4 regions of the Paenibacillus sp. 01T422 genome follow, and region 4 is predicted to be linked to each of the others. Evidence: riboswitches for the same ligand, from Rfam matches in the RefSeq annotation. Region 4 holds a riboswitch; each other region holds the start of a gene.
The links. Region 4 has a riboswitch for cyclic di-AMP ahead of AC1DUA_RS04230 (stalk domain-containing protein). Riboswitches for the same ligand answer to the same signal wherever they lie in the genome.

Region 1: linked by a shared signal. The riboswitch ahead of AC1DUA_RS30460 (hypothetical protein) and the one ahead of AC1DUA_RS04230 (stalk domain-containing protein) in region 4 are both predicted to bind cyclic di-AMP.
Region 2: linked by a shared signal. The riboswitch ahead of AC1DUA_RS00465 (hypothetical protein) and the one ahead of AC1DUA_RS04230 (stalk domain-containing protein) in region 4 are both predicted to bind cyclic di-AMP.
Region 3: linked by a shared signal. The riboswitch ahead of AC1DUA_RS03445 (C40 family peptidase) and the one ahead of AC1DUA_RS04230 (stalk domain-containing protein) in region 4 are both predicted to bind cyclic di-AMP.

Annotation. Positions count from the first base shown of each region.
Region 1 covers NZ_JBFTQB010000749.1:231-2,430, forward strand. The annotation lists gene AC1DUA_RS30455 (alpha/beta fold hydrolase) at 132-1,004, shown strand; gene AC1DUA_RS30460 (hypothetical protein) at 1,060-1,446, opposite strand; cyclic di-AMP (ydaO/yuaA leader) riboswitch at 1,533-1,669, opposite strand; gene AC1DUA_RS30465 (oligogalacturonate lyase family protein) at 1,732-2,200, opposite strand, start outside.
Region 2 covers NZ_JBFTQB010000004.1:4,382-6,581, reverse strand. The annotation lists gene AC1DUA_RS00475 (potassium-transporting ATPase subunit F) at 13-90, opposite strand; gene AC1DUA_RS00470 (hypothetical protein) at 247-687, opposite strand; gene AC1DUA_RS00465 (hypothetical protein) at 782-1,198, opposite strand; cyclic di-AMP (ydaO/yuaA leader) riboswitch at 1,318-1,486, opposite strand; gene AC1DUA_RS00460 (hypothetical protein) at 1,770-2,200, shown strand, end outside.
Region 3 covers NZ_JBFTQB010000034.1:8,001-10,200, reverse strand. The annotation lists gene AC1DUA_RS03450 (aldo/keto reductase) at 1-869, shown strand, start outside; cyclic di-AMP (ydaO/yuaA leader) riboswitch at 1,092-1,241, shown strand; gene AC1DUA_RS03445 (C40 family peptidase) at 1,243-2,142, shown strand.
Region 4 covers NZ_JBFTQB010000043.1:2,002-4,201, reverse strand. The annotation lists gene AC1DUA_RS04230 (stalk domain-containing protein) at 151-951, opposite strand; cyclic di-AMP (ydaO/yuaA leader) riboswitch at 958-1,110, opposite strand; gene AC1DUA_RS04225 (LiaF transmembrane domain-containing protein) at 1,273-1,575, shown strand; gene AC1DUA_RS04220 (PspA/IM30 family protein) at 1,603-2,200, shown strand, end outside.

The DNA of each region.
Region 1 (2,200 bases), on a different contig from region 4:
GATGGTGAAAAAGAATTAGCTACCTAGGCTAAATTGTACCACGTCCTCTAGCTCCTAAGTACTTAAATACGTCATATTCACATATTTTTGTTAGGGATTAGTATGAACTCGCTGGAGAGGAAGTTGAAATCATGGTTTATTATAAAAAAATGAAGATCGATGGTTGGGAGCTATTTTTCCGCGAAGCCGGAAGTCCGGATCATCCAACCATCATCCTTCTTCATGGTTTTCCAAGCTCATCCCATATGTTCAGGGATTTGATTCCTCATCTGGCAGACCGATTTCATATCATTGCGCCTGATTATCTAGGATTTGGAAATAGCAGTATGCCTTCCATAGAAGACTATTCATACACCTTTGAGAATCTATCGATTATGATTGAAAAGCTTATTGATTCTCTCTGTATTTCTCAATATATTTTGTACACCCATGATTATGGGGGACCAATCGGCTTCAGACTGGCTGTTCGCAATCCGCATCGCATTCTCGGGTTCGTTATTCAGAATGCCGTAGTTAGTGCCAACGGATTAGGGAAACCGTTCGATCTTTTCAAAGCACTTTGGGTGGATCGAAATCCTGCAACCGAAGCAGCTTTTGCCAAGCTAGTAACCTTTGAATTTACGCAAATGCAATATGTAACTGGCGTGTGCCAGCCTTATCTGATTAGCCCCGATGGTTATTTAATGGACCAATTATTTTTGGATCGACCGGGTAATAGCCAAATTCAATTGGAATTAGGCTACGATTATCGGACCAATGTGGCACAATACCCTGTTTGGCAGCAATACTTACGAACTTATCAACCTCCTATCCTGATAACCTGGGGCAAAAATGATTTTATCTTTACGTTGGAAGGAGCTCTTGCCTTCGGAGAACTATCAAATTGTGTGGAAACTCATTTTTTGTGCGGAGGGCATTTTGTTCTGGAGGAACAAAGCCAGCAAGTTGCTGAACTTATCAAACGCTTCTTTGGTCGTGTATATGCTTGGGGTTCTACTACTTAAAAATACGAAAAAGGAGCTGCCGCAAGGCAAGCTCCTTCACTATTATTGGAGATAGTTAAATCGTATTGCTGTTAATGTACTCTCTAAGGCAAGGATACGGACCACTAAGGATATGTGCCATGGTGACGATAAAGTTGTGATGATCCTCCAAAATTTGGGGAGAGGTTCCGACGCGATTGGCTAGCGATTGTTCAACCGCTAATTCCTTTTCTGAGCTTAGTTGATCGAGCAGCTCATTGCTCTGAGCGACCGTTTTGCTTATTTCCATTAAAGTCTGTGTTTCTACGTCTGATGGTCGGTAAGCCAAGTTCGGAAATTGAATGTCGAATTTTTCCAAACGCTGTTTTAAGTGAAGAATCTCATGATGACGTTGTGCAGAATTGTTAGATCTCTTCCATGGAAAAAGATTCTTCAGCTCATTGGTTACTTTCCTTAGCAGCATGTCTAGTTCCTCCTATTTTCTCTAGAAGAGAAAAAGGAAGCGAGGGAATAGAACCTCAAGTAGCATGGTTCCAATTAATATTTCTATCCTTCTCTTTCTACGCTGACGAAGTTAGCTGACGGATTCGGGTTGAAAGTTAACCCTAACACGATAGATGTGTACTCACCCCAGGAAACTTGGTTCCCCCGCTTCTTTAATCTAAAGAATTAAGCGTATTTTATCAATTTACTCCAATGCTTAAGGAGAAGCAATAGTAATATTTTCTTATATATGCTATGTCATTAGTCATGCATTCCTTGTAACCAAATCCACTTTATAAATACTGGGAACTCCCTCCATATCCGAGGTAAAGATAACAAACGAGCCATCAGGCGAGAAAGTCGGATGCGYGTGGGCGTCCTGTGTGTTGCCGTATGACTTCCAGCTAGTACCATGGGAGCACAGCCGCTCTTCTTGCCTCAATGCTACATCCACTAAATAAATGAAATGCTGCTCGGGCAATTGTCCGTCCCCTACGATCTGCGTATGGTTGGCATTGGAAATAAAATGGCAATACTTGGAGCTGTTCATCCAGATCTCTTCTTCCAGCGTCTCCGAGTCCATGAACCGGATACTTTCGTGATAGAGATCATCCTTATGCCGGTACACATAGGCAAATCTAGAGCCGTCGGCAAGCCAATATTCATGCGTGATGAGTTCATCATGCGTTTGTTCCTTGGCGCAGCGCAGCCGCGTCCCGTCCTTTTGGACGAGC
Region 2 (2,200 bases), on a different contig from region 4:
CTAATCTATCCATTAAAATTTCTCGGGCTTTACTAAAACAAAACCGAGATACACCATGATAGCTAGCGCAATTAGTCCAATTACAATCATTTGGTTGCCTCCTATAAGTTTTCATTCAAAAACTTGCATCGAAAGCATCAGCTTACGCTTTTTCACAAAATTTCATAAATCCCCAGAACCCGAGGAAAGTTAATGCCATTAATAAAATCATCGTCACATCGTTGTACATAACGCACCTCCTTCAAATCAGACAGAACCTAATTTATTTGTTTGTAATAGAGATGATAATAGAAATTTCACATCACCGTTTTTAGAATAAATAACATAGTCAGCGCCTAACACTTTGTAAATCAATCTGGGATTTACGCTTTGGGTTATCACATAGATAGGCCCTGAAGTCCAACTGCGGCATATTTGAATATAGCGGCAGCATAACGTCAAGCTCTCTTCGAACAAAATAATGCTTCCGATCGGATAATCGGGAATGATAGGGGTAGATTTACCCGGTACCGATGTATCCACTTGGATGATTTTATTCATTCCCTGCCCTTCTAGCTTGAGTTTTTCCATCTTATTGTTGGTTAATGCAATATAAGGGAAGCCACTCAACTTTATTTGCTTCATAAAGTCCTCGCCAGCCTTGGTCGGCGCAGCTATCAGCAGCAAATCGCTTTGCATGACGTTCATCGCTTCCTTTCCTGACTCATTGTAACGCCGAACTGTATAAAAATGAGGTAAAGAATCTATAGCGTGCATATAAAAAAAGCATAAAAATGCCTGCTTAGAAAGAGACATAAGCCTCTGAATGGTCAAAGATATAGGACCTATTCGATAGAACATCCAGCTCTTTTTTGCCTATTGATCGATGTTGAAGCTTATCAGACAAGTCCGTTAATGCCGACTCCATGACATGAGTCCTTGTTTCCCCCCATGCCTCTTTCTTCTGAAGGACATATTCCAAACCGTCCTCAAGGGAAAGCCCTTTGAGCTTCTGAAAGACAACAGCCCATTGAACGAGATCCCCCTTCAGGTTGCCGCAAGGAATTGCATAATCCCCTAACCCACATGTCCCCAGACTTGTTGAGATGGAAAGGATACCACAATGGCAGTCGCGGCCATGCCCAGGCAGCAATTTGTCGGATAACTCATCATCAAAGCGGTAGCATTCAATTCGGGTAATCTTGCATTCGGGAACCATTACTAGATTCACTCTCCTCATTTTTTGGACAACAAAAAGAAGCCTGTGAGCAGAGACTCTCTGCTCTCGGGCTTCATGGCAGCTTGTAGATACGAGCTGTGATTAGCACGATAGAACGTTGGCTCTCTCCCAATTCGCCTACGAGGTTAGCTGTCGGATTCGGGCTTGGAAGCGCCCTACCTTGGCAAGCTGGAGCTTGCCTTGGATTCACCCCACGAAGACGTTGATCCACTGTCGTCCTCTATTGGTTCCCCCGTTCCCCTTGCGGGGACTCAGCGTTATCAACTTGTGTGAAGTTGATGCTCTGAATCTTACGCCCTGGAGCTCAGCCTGTAAAACGTACCGCGACCTCTTTAATGGCATAATGACTAATGGGTGCGCTTCCAATTAATCAAAGCATGCATTATCGCTATCCAAGCTTCGCTTTTCTTCCATTTACGCCATTTTTATCGTTTTTTTATAGGTTACCCCCCTTTTATTTACCCCATTTTTATTACTCCCACCCTTACAATTGAAGAGCAGAACACACACATTATTTCTGACAGGTCTTACGTGCAAAGGAGAAATGACGATGGCTACCGCTCCCCGTTATTATTTAGGGTTAATCCCCGATGCGTTAAATCCGATCCGCTTAACTTACGAGTGGTTCGGTGTCTTATGGCTAGAAGAGGCTAACCGCTTCCCTGTTATTGCCGGGTACTGGTTCTGTAAGGAGAAGACAGAAATTATTCAAAAAGCGCAGCAAGCTGGTTATGCCAAATGGACTGAAATCTCCGAGCATTACGTGATCATGAACATGTATAGGTCTATACGTAATAAACAAAAGGAGCAAGATTGGGAGAAACGATCAAGGTTATCTATCCGCATGAATTTCACGGCGCCTTGGAAGAATGTTCCCTCTGGACTCTATGTTATTAAATCAAGAGAGACCTTTCCGCTGCATGCTTCTGCCATATGTAAAAAAAGGTTTTTCCTTTGGTTGGAGCATGCAGCCGTATGTGA
Region 3 (2,200 bases), on a different contig from region 4:
GGGAGCTCGGAGGAGGTCCCTGGGAGTTCACGAACGATCAAAATAATATCGAGCTCGTCCGTAAAGCGTTCGAGCTAGGCATCACAACGTTCGATACGGCTGAAGGCTACGGCAATGGACACTCGGAAGAAATCGTCGGAGCTGCTTTGGCAGAGATACGCAAGCAATGCATCATTACGACTAAGGTGAGCCGCAGCAATCTTGCTCCTCAAGATGTACGGAAGTCAGCAGAAAACAGTTYGAAACGTTTGAAGACAGATTACATAGATGTTTATTACATTCACTGGCCAAGTTATGAGATCCCGGTAAAGGATACACTTGCTGAATTTGTGAAGTTGAAGGAAGAAGGCTTGATTCGAGCCATCGGTGTCTCGAATTTCTCTTTGGAGCAGCTGAAAGAAGCGGTGAATTACGCACAGATCGATGTGATTCAGCCGGAATACAGCCTGCTCCACAGAGCTATCGAGCAAGAAGTTTTACCATTTTGCCAGGAACATAACGTTGGTGTGATGAGCTACAGTTCGATCGCGAAGGGAATCCTGACGGGTGCTTTCCATCTTCATGGCAAGATGTTGAAAGAGGGAGACTTCCGTAAGGAGAGAAGGCTGTTCCTACCGGAGCATCTGGAGGCGGAGAAGGAGCTTCTGGCTGTCATGAAAGAAATGGCTGATTCCAAGGACGCTAGCGTAACACAGATTGCAATTGCTTGGTTGCTGCACCAGGAAGCACTTACTTCGGCTATTATAGGCACGCAGGACGAGCATCATCTTGAAGATAATATAAAAGCGGCCTCATTGTCATTATCCGCCTCAGAACTAGAAGCATTAAACACAGTCAGCGAGCGAGCGCTGTCAGTAATTGGCTACTAGGCTACTCCTAGTAGCAAACCACCCGACGGGGTGGTTTTTTGTTGTGTCTGACGCTGTGTGCTTTGCTGTGCCCTACGCTGTGTGCTTTGCTGTGCTTTGCGTTGCATGTTCATTTGCGCATTATGTTGTGCAATATGTATGTATTATGCGACAAAATTCGTTGGTAAAACTTACCGTTTCGCAAAAGTTGTATCTACTAAATAAACTATGCTAGTCTAACATAGACAAAAAATGCCGAATCTCGGAGCATCAAAAGCTCCGGTACGGGGGACTTCTTTATTTGGGGTGAATGAGCGCTGCTAGCTAAGCGTACTAGGGAAAACCTCTTCCCGAACCCGTCAACTAACCTCGGAGGCGTCAAGGAGGCAAGGTTTTGAAATCTTTTTCTTTACGTCTTATTTGTTCATGCGCAATTTTATGTGCCGCAGTACCGATGTTTACTGCACATTCCGCTCAGGCCGCTTCTGCGCCTACGGACCGTCCTGTCAAGGTTCAAGTCAATGAGGAGCTGCTGAAGTTTCCAGAAGTTCAGCCTTACATTGATGACAAAGGCATCATGCAAGTTCCACTCCGAGTGTTATCTGAGAAGCTGGGCTATCAGGTGAGCTGGGAGAAGCAAGAGGATCAAATCGAGGTCACGCTGGTTAACAAGCAGCAGTCAATCCTACTAGTTACAGAGCAACAACAAGCGCTTGTGAACAGTAAGAAGATCAGTTTGGAAAGCAGTCCAACCGTGTATCAAGGGAACACTTATGTTCCACTGCGTTTCATCACGGAAACCTTCGGTTCACCAATTGAATGGAATGAAGCCAACCAGATCGCGATTGTGGATGTGGACGGAAAGTCGCACAAACCAGCCTGGATAGCACCACCTCCAGCTCCTAAGGTCGTTGCCGCCGCTGCTCCTGTTGTTCCGTCTGTGAGTGAGCAAATTGCTCAGGCGGCAAATGCTTATATGGGCGTGCGTTATGTATGGGGTGGTACGACACCGAATGGATTTGATTGCTCCGGTTTTGTGCGGTTTTTGTATCAAGCGAAAGGGATCGATTTGCCTCGTACGTCAGCGGAGATGCACAGCGAAGCAGGTACGATAGTCACGGATTTGAAAGCCGGAGACTTGGTGTTTTTTGCTTCAAAAACTGTGAATCACGTGGGCATTTATCTCGGCAATGATCGATTCATTTCAGCGACTACATCCAGAGGCGTGGCTGTAGATAGCCTTTCGAGCGCGTATTGGAGTGCAAGGTATGTCGGAGCGAGAAGAGTTATGTAAGGATAGGACTATCGAACACTTGTTTCTATGTTCTTTCAAAGGAAAGGCATAGAAGGCA
Region 4 (2,200 bases):
AGATCCGCTCAGTGAGGAAACAGTTTGTTTTTCATTAAATAACGGACTACAGTTCCCATGATTAAAGTTTTAGCTTGATTCGCATACCAACTATCCAGGAGTTTAAAAGAGGAGCGCTGTTGGCACCAATAAATAAAAAACCCGTGAGCATCACGGGTTTAGTTTGTACACTTTAACAGTTTGTAAGCCAAATTTGCGTAAGGATTGTTGAGAGCCAGGAACAAAAATATCAACGCGATTGCCTTTGATGGAACTACCGGTATCCGTTGCATAAGCATACATGCCGCCTTTTGGCAGGCCATTGAAATCATAGCCTTCTATATAGAGCTTAGATCCAAGTGGAATAACAGATGGATCTACAGCGACCGTTCCGATTCCTAATGGATTCCCCATATAGTCGTAGGCGCCAAAACCACCATTTTCAGATGGATCTGCCGAGTAAGCTGTTGACTCAAATAGCTGATAATCAGGTGCATGATGATTGCCGTCTTTACTCAGAATCGCTAATTTGCTGCTTGCGTCCCATTGAACGGGGATGTCGGAAGCWTTGCTTAGAAAACGAAGTGGCACGTATACACGCCCGTTTTGGAACTCGGCATGTGTGTCCATCTCGACACGAGTGCTATCGATTTCGGCCTCTTTTTGACCTGACACCAAGGAAATTGAGTGCTTGTCGTTATTAAGTGTGACTTTGATTTCGTCGCCTTCCTTATGCCATTGTACATCATAACCCAGTTTCTCTGTTACAAAACGGATCGGTACTTGTGTAGCATGGTTGTCATCCAAATAAGGCTGTGCATCCGGAAATTGAACCAGGTCATCGTTGACTTGAACTTTCACGTCCATACTCGCGGCTGCGTAAGCATGTCCCGAAAATGGGGAAAGAAAGCCCCCTGCCAAAACTGTGACGGACACAGCAAGGCACGTTAACCCTTTTGTAATCAAATTCAATTGGTAATCCTCCTTCAAATGAGCCTCCGAGGTTAGTTGACGGGTTCGGGAAGAAGGTTCTCCCTAGTCTGCTCTGCGTACAGAGCAAATATTCACCCCATGTAAATCGTCCCCCGTACCGGCACTTTGTCTGTGCACCGGACTCGGCTTCAAATATTCTATCATTGATAGAATAAGAGAAACAACGCCCAAAATATGGGTAAGGGTCTTAGTGCGTACTGGACTTAGGTCTAGGTACAAAAACAGTCGGGAGTCCGTTTTGAGCTGAATCCATTTCGGCTACGATAGTAGCATGAAGATTACGCGAAGGGCGGTGCAATAATGAGCATGAATCGATCGAAAAGTTGGGCATTTATTCTAATAGCAGTAGGCTTCCTCATTTGTATGCATCAAGTAGGCATGCATTTTCATTTCATGGGACTTTTGGTTCCTGTGGCGATGGTGGGGCTTGGTTATGTGGGGATAAGTAATGGAAAGAAGATTGGATGGGTTATTTTTGGTATTGGCGCTTTGATTTTAATTACAAAACTATCTGGATTCCTCGCGATTGTGTTTGCTGTGTGGTTAATGTATTACGGCTATCGCATGCTGAAAAAACAAAACGATTCGGCAGAGTTCAATTAATCAATAGGAACCTAGGGGTGTGGGATAATGAGCGTATTTGATCGAATTGGCAAAATGGCGGATGTGGCCTGGCAGGAGGCAGCCAGCAAGCTGGACCTGCATGAACGGGGAGGTGGCCACTCCGGAGGCTCCGGACACTCTGGCGCATCGCGCGGCATTGCCGAGCTGGAAGAGCGCTACGAGGAGGCGCTGCAGCGAACGATTGAGCTGCGCAGCCAAAGCGTCGACGCGGAGGAGATGGCACAGCTGCGCGCTGAGCAGGCTGAGCTAGCCATGCGCGCTGGCGACGAAGAGCTGGCGCGTATAGCGCTGCAAGAGAAGCTGCGCTTGGAAGCAGCCTGCGCGCAGTACCGCGCGCAGTACGCAAGCAGCCAGGACGTCTGCCTGGCGCTCGCAGACGAGCTAGCTGCGCTGCGTGCAGGCAGCGCAGCAGGAGCCGGACAGCCGCGCAGCGGGCTGTCCAAGGAGGAGGCTCGCGAGGCACTCCGCGAGCTGGAAGCAACCGGCCGCGAGCTCGGCCGGGAAGCGATGCAGGGCCTGCGCGTGGCGGGGCGCGTGTCGCGAGAGACGCTGAAGGAGGCTGGCAGCAACCTCCAGCAGGAGCTGCGTAAGCTACAGCAGGATT